Regions from separate parts of the Vibrio cortegadensis genome, predicted to be linked through region 2. Evidence: predicted binding sites of a transcription regulator. Region 2 holds the regulator's gene; the other holds the start of a gene.

Region 1 (6,479 bases), 420 kb from region 2:
AAGGTCAGATCATTAAAGACCCTTGTAACTCTTGTCATGGTCAAGGTCGCAAACAAAAAACTAAAACGCTTAATGTTAAGATCCCAGCAGGCGTGGACACTGGCGATCGCATCCGTTTATCGGGTGAAGGTGAAGCCGGAGAAATGGGCGCGCCAACCGGTGATTTATATGTTCAAGTACATGTAAAAGAGCACCATATTTTTGAGCGTGACGGCAACAACCTTTACTGTGAAGTGCCAGTAAGCTTTGTTCAAGCGGCTCTAGGTGGTGAAGTTGAAGTTCCAACACTTGATGGTCGTGTTAACCTTAAAGTGCCTGAAGAGACGCAAACAGGCCGTATGTTCCGTATGCGTGGTAAAGGGGTTAAAGGCGTTCGTAGCGGTGGCGTTGGTGACTTAATTGTGAAACTTGCGATTGAGACTCCGGTGAAATTAAGTTCACGTCAAAAAGAGTTACTTCGTGAATTTGAAGACACTTGTGGTGGTGCAGTTGCGAATAAGCACAATCCAAAATCAGAAGGTTTCTTTAATGGCGTTAAGAAGTTCTTTGATGATCTAACCAGCTAATTGGATTAGATGAAATGAGAGGTCTACTGCGGTAGGCCTTTTTTGTATCTATAGGTTGGGGGCTTGGGTGCTGATGTTCCAAGACGTAACTGAAAGTGAATGGACATTTCGCGAGTAGATGACAAAAAGCCCAGCAATCAAATTACTGGGCTTTTGGGTGTTTAATGCGGCAGTAGATTTAGCCGTTTAGCACAAACCGATTACTTGTTTGGAATCGCTTCTAATAGCGCACACATCTGTTCCCAGTAAAGTGTAACGGTATCGATTTTCACTTTCTCGTCAGGCGAGTGTGGGAATTTGATTGTTGGACCAAAAGAGACCATATCCATGTTCGGGTAAGGTTCTTTGAACAGACCACACTCAAGACCCGCGTGGATCACCATGATATTTGGTTTATGACCGTAGATACCTTCGTACATGTCACGGAAAATACCCATGATTTCAGAATCAGCATCAGGTTTCCAACCAGGGTAAGCACCTGTAAATTCGACATCAGCACCTGCAAGTTCAGCAACAGAAGCAATCATGCTTTCTACTTGCATACGGCCTGAATCCATTAGTGAGCGGATTAGGCAAAGTACAGATACTTTATCGTCTTCAGTTGTAATTACACCAACATTCAAAGAGGTTTCTACTACACCTTCAATCTCGTCACTCATGCGAATAACGCCGTTTGGACAAGCATTCAACGCAGCAACGAAGCGGCTTTGGTCAGCATTCGCAAATACGCCTTGCTCTGTCTCAATCGCTTCGTTAAACGTAACGATGTCAGTTTCAACTTTACCAAGCTCAGTAGAAAGTAACTCAGTGTAGTAAGTGTAAAGTTCTGCTAGTTTTGCTTCATTCTCAGCAGGAACAGCAACAGTAACGAAGCCTTCACGAGGAATTGCGTTACGTAGGCTGCCACCTTTGAATTCGATCATTCGTAGATCAAGTTCTTGAGCGTGACCAGCAAGGAAACGAGCAAGCAGTTTATTTGCGTTAGCACGGCCAGTGTGAATATCACAACCAGAGTGACCGCCTTTTAGACCTTTTAGGATTAACTTACGAGTTACGTAACCAGCAGGTTGAGCTTCGCGAGTGATGTTGAAAGTCATTTCACCATCAATACCGCCAGCACAGCCCATGTAAACTTCGCCTTCTTGCTCTGAATCGGTGTTAAGAAGGATATCACCTTCTAACCAGCCCGCTTCTAAGCCAAATGCGCCAGTCATACCAGCTTCTTCATCGATAGTTAGTAGAACCTCTAGTGGGCCGTGTTTAAGGTCATTAGAAGCTAACACAGCAAGACATGAAGCCATGCCAATACCGTTATCTGCACCTAATGTTGTTCCTTTCGCTGTCACCCATTCACCATCAATGTATGGCTGAATTGGATCGGCAACGAAGTCATGTTCAGTGTCTTCATTCTTCTGTGGCACCATATCGATATGAGCTTGAAGTACGACACCTTTCTTGTTTTCCATTCCAGCAGTCGCAGGCTTTTTGATGAAAACATTACCTGTTGGATCACGACGAACATCTAGCCCTTGGCTCTTAGCCCAATCAACAATGTATAACGCTAAAGGTTCTTCATGTTTAGATGGGTGTGGGATAGAACAAATTTTATCGAAAAATTGCCAGATTAGTGCAGGTGATAAACTGCTGATTTCAGAATGGAATTCAGACACGGATGACTCCTTTATGGATTAATTACCAGATTTATGATTGCAAAGTCGTAGTAATAGTAGATTTATTATCTACCGACAGTTGCGTTGGTATGGCCACAGCATACCACTACTCGAATGGGGCTAGTAGTGGCAGAAATCGTGAAATGTCTCTGAGCTCTCAATTTTTATCTAAATGGGAATTTCAGTATATGAGTGTCGTTTTATTAGAAGTGTCAAACAGAGGCTCTGTAACTAACATTTCTGTAATTTAATTACGAAAATCATTTGATCTAGATCGTTATTTTCAAATAAGTGTGACTTAAGTCTACTTTTTTGTTGTAATTTTTTTTCTCAATGGTATATTAAACCCAACTTCTGAAGCGAAGAAGAAATGCTCAAAGGATGAGTCCGTTAATCGCCTCCAAGGAACTGAGAATCAAATTTTTGTTTATTGATTTATTAAGGTGATATTTATGAAAGGTTTACCAGCTGCAATGTTTTGGACAAACAACTCTGTTTTTACTAACAACTTTGCATACCCAACAAGCTTTGGTTACTAATTAATACCAACGCATGTGATTGAACATTATGTTCACCCCTATATATTAGAATTTTTCTACAGTCCTTGACTGACAAGATTCAACCGCCACTCCTCTTGAGTGGCGTTTTTTTATCTGAACCATTTTTTGATTAATCTTTGACCTTTAACGGTTGTCATTCCACCAACTCTCTTCTCCCTTAGCCACAACAGTCCATTATTCTGGATAAACTCGTAATTAAAGAACCACTGAACTCAGTAGAAAAATACCGAATAGATTAAATAACATCCATATTAATGGTTTTTAAATTTATGTTTAATTCATTGTTTTTAAAGTTATTTATTGTTTGGTTGATACTTTCTGATTGATGGTTTCTATCTTTTATAGAAAGAAATATTTATTAGAGTATGAATTCTATCTGGAATTTGTTATTTGATAACTTTATAATCCCTGCCAATCGATTACGCAACCGTTTACTTTGATAATTCACTAGCCACTTTTAGCGGATAAGAGGGCTACTGAATTTGATTACACTTTTTAGGAATAACAAAATGCTCGAAAGGCTATTTAAACTCAGCGAACATGGAACGAACGTTCGAACTGAAATCATTGCAGGTATGACGACTTTCCTGACAATGGCATACATCATCTTTGTTAACCCAGCGATTTTGTCTGATGCAGGAATGGATCACGGAGCCGTATTTGTAGCGACCTGTTTAGCGGCGGCGATTGGCTGTTTTATCATGGGATTTGTGGCGAACTACCCAATTGCACAAGCGCCTGGGATGGGACTCAACGCCTTCTTTACCTATTCAGTCGTACTTGGGATGGGATATACATGGCAAGTTGCGCTAGCAGCGGTATTTGTTTCAGGTATTTTGTTTGTCCTTTTAAGTATCTTCAAGATTCGTGAATGGATCATCAATTCAATTCCTATGTCTCTTAGAACGGGTATCTCTGCGGGTATTGGACTTTTCTTGGCGTTCATTGCTCTAAAGAATGCAGGCATCGTGGTGGATAACCCAGCGACATTAGTTTCTATGGGTGCGATTACTTCTGTTCCTGCGGTACTGGGTGCGATTGGGTTTTTCCTTACGATTGCATTAGTTCACCGTGGTGTGAAAGGTGGAGTGATGATTGCCATTCTGGCGGTCACGGGTCTTGGTCTTATTTTTGGTGATGTGCAGTACCACGGTATTATGTCAGCGCCACCTAGCATTGCGCCGACTTTCTTGCAGCTAGACTTTTCTGCTGTATTTGAACTGGGCATGATTTCTGTTGTGTTTGCGTTCTTATTTGTCGATTTATTTGATACTGCGGGTACTTTAGTTGGTGTCGCACAAAAAGCGGATCTTATCGGTAAAGATGGCAAAATTCCTCGCCTTAATAAAGCATTGCTTGCGGATTCAACAGCAACATCGGTTGGTGCTCTGCTTGGTACCTCAAATACGACGTCATATATTGAAAGTGTTTCAGGGGTCGCTGCGGGTGGACGAACAGGTTTAACTGCGGTTGTTGTTGGTATTTTCTTCCTACTTGCTTTATTCTTCTCGCCATTAGCTGGAATGATCCCGGCTTACGCAACCGCTGGCGCACTGTTTTATGTCGCGATCTTGATGCTATCTGGTTTAGTTAGTATTGATTGGCGTGATCTGACAGAAGCGGCTCCAGTTGTCGTTACTTGCTTGCTTATGCCACTGACTTTTTCGATTGCTGAAGGTATTTCTCTTGGTTTTATCGCGTATGCGGCGATCAAGTTATTCAGTGGTAAAGGTCGTGATGTATCGATGAGCGTGTGGGTCATGGCTGCAATCTTTATTCTAAAATACGTGTTAACAGCTGCTTAATTCGTAAAACAATAAGTTTATAACTATTAGGTTTTATTATTATGACGACTAAATTCATCATTACTTGGGACAACATGCAAACATATTGTCGCCAGCTTGCTGAGAAGCAAATGCCAGCAGAACAATGGAAAGGGATCCTTGGTGTAAGCCGTGGTGGTTTGGTTCCTGCTGCAATTTTAGCTCGTGAACTTGGTATTCGTTACGTAGATACAGTGTGCATTGCAAGTTACGATCACGATCATCAGCGTGATATGCGTATCTTGAAAGCACCAGAGCATGACGGTGAAGGGTTCTTGATTGTTGATGATTTAGTAGACAGTGGCGATACAGCACGTAAAATCCGTGAAATGTACCCAAAAGCTAAATTTGTGACGGTATGTGCAAAACCTGCGGGCGCTGATCTAGTTGACGAATACATTGTTGATATTGCTCAAGACACATGGATTGAACAACCGTGGGATACCGCGATTACTTACGTAGAGCCAATTAATCGTAAGCAAAAATAAGATCAAAATGTGATTATTTGAAAATGACCCTTTATTGGGTCATTTTTTTTATTATGATTAAGGCAAATCATTGTAAGAAGCGTAGATATGACTGACGAAACAAGTAAAAATCTGTCTGAGACCCTGTTTGTTAAGTACAAACAAGCACAGGAAACCTCTGCCTTAACACGTTACCTACCAAGCTCATTAGAGATCCTCAATGAGCGTAAACAGCAGGACAATTTTTCGTGGTATCGTAACCTACGTAGATTGCAATGGATTTGGCAGGGCATCGATCCTATTGAGCAAGAAGGGGTATTGTCTAGAATCGCTTGCTCAACGCACTCACGAACAGATGAACAGTGGCTCGATACCGTTATGGGTTATCACAGTGGAAATTGGGCTTATGAGTGGACAAAGCTTGGCATGCTTCATCAAAAAAGAGCCAATGATATGCAGAATGAAGAAGCAGCCAATGAGCTTTTTTCTGCCTCTCTGTGTTTCAGCATTGCAGGCTACCCACACCTTAAAAATGATAACCTTGCCTTACAAGCGCAAACCCTTGCGACAGGTGCCTACCAAGAAGCCGCGAAACACACGAAACATGTAATTAAGCAGATAGAGATCCCATATAAGAATAAGAAAATTATCGCTAATTTACATATGTCTTCAACTGACAAACAGCAGCCAGTCGTGATAGTAAGTGCGGGGTTAGACAGCCTTCAGACGGATATGTGGCGTCTGTTTAGAGATTATCTTGCGCCTAAGAATATTGCGATGCTGACTGTAGATATGCCTTCTGTTGGGCATAGTTCTCATTGGAGTTTGACTGAAGACTCTTCATGTTTGCATCAAGCTGTATTGAATGAACTGCCTAATTTACCCTGGGTGGATCACTATAAGGTTGGTCTAATCGGTTTTCGCTTTGGTGGTAATGCTATGGTTCGCCTCTCTTTTATAGAGCAGACTAAGATAAAAGCATGCATTAGCCTTGGTGCTCCGATCCATGATGTGCTCGCCACTCCTGGAAAATTAAAACAGATGCCCAAGATGTATCTTGATGTATTAGCCTCTCGACTTGGAAAGAGTGGAGTGGATATCAATAGCCTTGCAGGGCAAATGATGGCGTGGTCATTAAAAGTTCAAGGCATATTATCGAGCCGACGAACTAAAGTGCCAATTCTTGCCATTGGTTTAGAGGGCGATCCTATTTCGCCATACTCTGATAATCAATTGGTTGCACTTTTTAGTGAGTATGGAAAAGCAAAAAAAATTGATTCTAAAACTATTTCAAAAGGGTATGAGCAATCCCTCGATTTAGCAATAAAGTGGCTTGAAGAGGAATTATTTAGGTGACATTTTTCCTAATTTAGTTAAGCATGATATAGCAATG
Region 2 (6,479 bases):
ATTCTGTCTAGCTTCATCTGTAAGCCAAACAAAATTTCGCCGACAAACTCTAATTCATCATCGCCATAAACGATTTCTTGAATGTCTAGAATTTGAGTCTGTAGTTCATCACCAGCGGCTTGCAATGTGTCTTGCAGCTCTTTTAATGTATCGGATGTCTCGGACAGTAATGATTCACAGTTATTGATCGCTTCTCGCCAATCGTTATTCAACAAATCGGCAATCTTTTGTTTGACCGACTGTTGCTGCTCATCCATCACTCGTTGGTTTAAATCTATTTGATCAAATATTTCACCAACAGAATACTTCAAGACCCCATAAACATTTTTTTTCCAATGACCCGGAGTACCACCTTTTTGTGCCGCTTCAATCGCTCTTGCCATCTCCCCTGCTACCATTGACAGCTGGATCGATAGTTTTAGCTTTGAAAACTGACGATGACGTAGGTAATAATCAGAAATCCCGATAGCAAGTGGCGATAAACGATAAATACTCGCACCATCATTTATTTCACTTGTGAAACGGCTAATTAATTTCTGTTTAACCATTTCATTAATTGCATTGTTTGCGCGAAAAGCGGATGCATCACCTGTTTCTTCAAACATTCGAGTGACAATGGTAAATGCATCGTGCAATTCACCCTCACCTAACTCTTCATCAAATCTTTCATTACTTAGTACCGCGATAGCAATCAGAAATGCCAATCGCTCAGGGGAAAGATTCAATGAGAAGTCATGCTGCTTTACCCAGCCAACCAATTCATCAATTGATTGATCTTCTGCAGTTTGAGTCATCTCACTCATTGTTAGTCCTGTTTTTGCTTGCTAGCTCATACATTTTTTCTAGCCCACACATGAATGTAACGGCCTAATGAAAGGTATGGCTCTTGTCTGCACAACTGTTTTTCTAGTGCTAACACATCTTCAAATTGGTAATCGCCCATATATTCCATATTTCCGATATAGTCACTAAATGAGCGAATACCTGACTTACCACAAATATCAAAGCCAGCATCTTCTATCCATTGATACACCTCTTCTGGCTTCAACCCTTTTTGTGGCTGTAATTTAAATCTTTTCCTATGTGGCATACCGTCAAGCACGTGAGGGATATTGCCACAAATCACATTCTTAAAAACCAGACCGTGGTGATTATAAAACATGATAGAGGCCACTCCACCAGGCTTAACCTGATCGAGAACGATATCTAACGCTGTTTTCGGATCGGCCAACCACTCCATTACAGCATGGAACATAGCAACATCGACTTTGTCATCAAGATGACTGCCGATTGCCTGTATCGGAGAATGAATCAGCCGATACTGCTCAAGCAAACCGTTTTTTGCAATATCAACCTTAGCAAGTTGCAGCATTTCAGAAGATAGATCACATAATGTGACTTGATGTCCGAGTTCAGCAATCTTTTGCGACATTTGAGCAAGACCGCCACCAGCATCAAGAATGCTAAGTGATCTCTGTTGCTCATCAAAGGTTGATAATGCGAGCTCTAAGTCTTCCCACAAAATGCTCTGACGAATATCGCCTTTGTCAGAACCATAAATGTTTTTTGCAAATTTGTGGGCAATATCGTCGAAATTGCGATCTTCAGTCACGGCAGGTTAGGTTATCATAGTAAATCGTGCTGCTATTCTGTCACATGGAATGCAGGAATAAAGAAGCTTATGCCTTTTTTATTATCAAGTGATGTTTTTTCGGGCTATTTATGTATGTTTGAACTGAAAAAAGTAGTTTCATCGTTGTTAATGCCGCTACCGGCAATGCTAATCCTAGGTTTTTTGGGGTTATTGTTAATTATGTTTACCGCCCGTAGGAAGACAGGATCTCTGATTATCCTATTTTCGCTATGTGGTATTTTCCTTATATCCTTCCAACCAGTTTCTACACGTCTATTAATGCCTATGGAGAGAGAATTCAGCGGGTTTCTTCCTGTTGATGAGTCCATTGATTATGTCATGGTACTAGGGAGTGGCCATGTCGTGGATAGCGACATACCTCCGACATCAGAATTAAGCCGCACCGCGTTAATGCGTCTTAATGAAGGCATTCGAATTATGCGCCTATACCCTGGCTCGAAATTGATTCTTTCTGGTTATGCCGGTGGGTCTGAATTTAGTAATGCCCGGATGATGGCAAAAGTCGCGCTGGCATTAGGTGTCGCTAAACCCGATATCATTCTGTTAGAAACAGCAAAAGATACGTGGGAAGAAGCAAGACAAGCGGCGGCTTTTGTTCGGGTGAAGAAAATGGTTTTAGTGACGTCTGCAAGCCATATGAAGCGTGCCTTGTATGAATTTAATCAAGCAGGTATCACCCCTTTTCCAGCTCCAACTAATTACCTTGCTTATGACAACATTAACCAACCTTGGGAAAAATACGCCCCTAAAGCCAAATACTTGGAACAAACAGAGCGCTATTGGCATGAAACGATGGGACAACTTTGGCAAAAAGCTCGAGATTTGATTGACGGGGACTATAAAGAGATGGAACCGAAACCCGTTCAATCACTCTAGAGGCGATAAACCTTACATTAATCTTCTAAACGCTATGCTAGCGTCCCTTTCCAAAATAGACCTCAACAAAAAAGCCGAAGGGAATACCTTCGGCTCTTTTATATCAATCTGTTACTGTGAGTAATATCAGTCGCCAGCGAACATATAACCTTCACCGTGAACCGTTACAAAAATTTGCGGGTTCTTAGGATCAAATTCCATTTTGGCACGCATTCGACGAATAAGAACATCAATAGTTCGATCGTTTGGAGCATCAACCCGATGGCTAATCATATTCAGGATACGCTCACGGCTCAATACTTGGTTAGGGTATGAGGACAGCGCAACTAACAGTTCGTATTCTGCTTTCGTCAGTTTTACAGGCTCGCCATTTTTGCTTAATGCGCGACGTTGTATGTCAAACGTCCATTCACCAAAACGAACTAAGTTTTCATTTTCGCACTCAGCCACCGCCACGCTAGATGCGTTACGCGCTGCCGAAATTCGCCATAATAAATTTTTAACTCGAACTAAAAGCTCTCTAAGTTCAAAGGGTTTAGTCACGTAATCATCAGCCCCCATTTCAAGGCCTACAATTTTATCGATGCTATCCGTGCGTCCAGTAACTAAAATAATGCCTATATCCGATTGGCTGCGTAATTCACGAGTTAGCATTAAGCCATCTTCTCCAGGTAGATTGATATCTAACATAATCAAATCTACAAGATTGCTCTGTAGTACTTCTCTCATTTGAGCGCCATTTTCTGCTTCGCTTACGGCATACCCTTCATTCTGGAAGTAACCAACAAGTTTACTACGGGTTACTACATCGTCTTCAACGACCAATACGTGATAGCTCATCTACACCCTTTTCTTTTAGTTATTTCGTCTATGCTTACTATTCTATTCATAAATAGTAATATTTCTAGCAATAGATGGTTTAAAATCAGGAAAGATCATTTTTTCTTGATTCAAGACAAGCATAGCTCACGCGTTAATATTTAGTCATATTCAGTCACTTTTCTTATTTAATGTAGTTACTGTTATTCATTTTTATTGGTTAGACTATAGTGAGAATAATACTCGGAGCAATAACGATGATCGAAACAAAAGCATTCAATGAAAAGCGTGCAGAGATTTACTGGTGGCTATCTAGCCTTTTCGCAAAAGAGTTAACTCAACAAGAGTTAGACAGCTATAACTCTCAAGAGATTCGCACTTTTCTGACTGGCTTAGGTGAAAACGAAACACTTAAACCTTCAATAGACAAGTTAGTTGACGCCCTTAATCGCTTACAAAACCGTGAAGACGCTCAATTAGAGCTTTCCGCTGACTATTGTGATCTATTTTTAAAATCAGATAAGAACGCCGCTCTTCCATACGCTTCTATGTACATTGGAAAGCAAGGTTTATTGAATGATGTTCCGGCTCAAGAGATGGCAGCATTAATGTCAAAGCACGGCATTGCAGTGAGTGAATCATTGAATGAACCAGCAGACCACATTGCCATTGAACTCGACTTTTTAGGTAATTTAATTATTCGTTCAAATGAGCTTGAGCAAGAGAAACACCTTGATGATGCATTAATTGAGCAAGAATCTTTCATTCAAACTCATATCCTTTCTTGGATCCCACAGTTTAGTGCTAAATGCGATCAATATGATGAGTTTGGTTTTTATGCAAGCGTAGCTCAAGTATTAGTCGCCTTCTGCCAATTAGATTGCCAATACCTAACAGGCGAATAACCTCTCAAATTTATAATTCCCATCGGTAATTCGTGGTTATTTATCACATTTTAAACTATCAAGTGAGACTAGGTTCACTTCACTTGGTAGTTTTGTATTGACCCTCTTATAATTAAATGTGACAACACCCACTAAACTGGTCCAATATCCATTGCCAGTGAAGCGTTTGCGGTCTAAAATTGTGACCGCAAACGATAAAATATGATTACAAATGCAAACCGCTGATATAAGGCGGTTTTTGTGTTTCTTAATACCTTGCTATCTCTCGATGATTCACGATGTGAAGTAACGTGAATCGGCAATTGCTATTAAGAGATAGTATTTACGCTACTTGGTTGACTATTATATGAGTTAACCACTGTATTAAGTAGCACCTCGACAGGATAACACCATGGCTACAATAAAAGATGTCGCACGCTTAGCAGGCGTATCCACAACTACCGTTTCTCACGTCATCAACAAAACTCGATTTGTTGCTGAAACGACTCAAGAAAAGGTAATGAAAGCGGTAGACGAATTAAACTATGCTCCAAGTGCCGTTGCGAGAAGTTTAAAATGTAATACCACACGCACCATTGGTATGCTCGTGACTCAATCTACCAATTTATTCTTTTCAGAAGTAATTGATGGCGTTGAGAGTTACTGTTATCGACAGGGCTACACGCTGATTCTTTGTAATACTGGTGGAATTTACGAAAAGCAGCGTGATTATATCCGCATGCTTGCCGAAAAGCGTGTTGATGGCATGTTAGTCATGTGTTCAGATTTAACTGAAGAGCTAAAAGAGATGTTAGATCGTCACTCTGATATCCCTAAAGTGATCATGGACTGGGGCCCTGAAAGTTCGCAAGCCGATAAGATCATCGATAATTCTGAAGAAGGCGCTTACCTTGCGACTAAGTACTTGCTTGATAACGGTCATACCGATATTGCATGCTTAAGTGGTCATTTCGATAAGGTTGCATGTAAAGAGCGAATTTTAGGCTATCGACGAGCTCTCAAGGGTGCCGATATTGATGTGAATGAAGATTGGATCATCGAAGGCAATTTTGAATGTGATACTGCAGTACTTGCTGCTGATAAAATTGTGAATATGGAAAATCGCCCAACGGCTGTCTTCTGTTTCAATGACACAATGGCTTTAGGATTGATGAGCCGCTTGCAGCAGAAAGGGATTAGAATCCCTGACGACATCTCTGTTATTGGTTACGACAACATTGAATTAGCAGAATATTTCTCTCCACCACTAACTACAGTCCACCAACCAAAAAGACGTGTTGGTAAAACTGCATTTGAGATTTTATTGGAACGAATCAAAGACAAAGAGCACGATAAACGCATCTTTGAAATGCACCCTGAAATCGTAGTTCGGGATACGGTAAAAAAACTTATTTAATTAAAATACTCAAATGAATGCGTATTAATCAGTGCGCATTCACAACACCTAAACTGCAACTCAACCCACATCAAGCTCATGAATTATTGGACCAATGTCTCATTTTAAAACCTAAAATGTGATACCTATTCAATATTTTCCTATATGCTATGAGTGTCACGCACAGGGCAAACTATTTGAAAAAATAGGACGCAAAGCCTCCGGCCTAAACCATTTGGTAGGTAGCGGGGTTACCGATGGCAAGTATGCAAACAAAGTTTAACGTTTCGTTGACAGTACATTTGCATCACTTAGCTATTATCTCGGACCTGAAATTTGGTGGCGTAATCCTTTACACCGAGACTATACAGCATGGATAAACCAGTATTAAAAGACTCTATGAAGTTATTTGAGCAACTTGGCGCTATCAAGTCCCGCTCAATGTTTGGTGGATTTGGTATTTTTGCCAATGACACAATGTTCGCACTAGTAGTTAATGATCAACTACATATTCGTGCTGATAAAGATTCAACTAAGCAATTCCAAGAACAAGGTTATCAGCCATACATTTACAAAAAGCGTGGTTTCCCCGTTGTTACTAAGTATTTTGCTTTGCCTGAAAATTGCTGGGATACACCTGAGCAAATCTTAAAAACTGCAGTTGCTTCATTAGAATTCGCACAGCAAGAAAAAAGCCAGCAATCATCGGCTAAGCCAAATCGATTAAAAGATTTACCTAATCTTAGACTTGCTACCGAGCGCATGCTTAAAAAAGCGGGTATCGCAACAGTTGAAGAATTGCACAGCAAAGGCTCTCTAACCGCTTTCCAAGCAATTAGACAAACTCACT

What was found. The regulator PurR, encoded in region 2, represses purine synthesis genes. The targets are predictions, from matches to a motif close to TNANGNAAACGTTTNCNTNA.
Region 1: a site for PurR is predicted at 3,216-3,235, ahead of OCV39_RS11225 (NCS2 family permease). Genes of this name have one in related genera too.

What each region holds. Positions count from the first base shown of each region.
Region 1 is NZ_AP025472.1:2,375,514-2,381,992, reverse strand. It holds gene dnaJ (molecular chaperone DnaJ) at 1-566, shown strand, start outside; gene OCV39_RS11230 (aminoacyl-histidine dipeptidase) at 767-2,236, opposite strand; gene OCV39_RS11225 (NCS2 family permease) at 3,306-4,601, shown strand; gene gpt (xanthine phosphoribosyltransferase) at 4,643-5,107, shown strand; gene frsA (esterase FrsA) at 5,195-6,442, shown strand.
Region 2 is NZ_AP025472.1:1,959,392-1,965,870, forward strand. It holds gene mukF (chromosome partition protein MukF) at 1-803, opposite strand, end outside; gene cmoM (tRNA uridine 5-oxyacetic acid(34) methyltransferase CmoM) at 830-1,612, opposite strand; gene elyC (envelope biogenesis factor ElyC) at 1,682-2,530, shown strand; gene torR (two-component system response regulator TorR) at 2,657-3,370, opposite strand; gene torD (molecular chaperone TorD) at 3,607-4,254, shown strand; gene purR (HTH-type transcriptional repressor PurR) at 4,646-5,650, shown strand; cyclic di-GMP riboswitch class I at 5,807-5,888, shown strand; gene OCV39_RS09265 (TfoX/Sxy family DNA transformation protein) at 6,002-6,479, shown strand, end outside.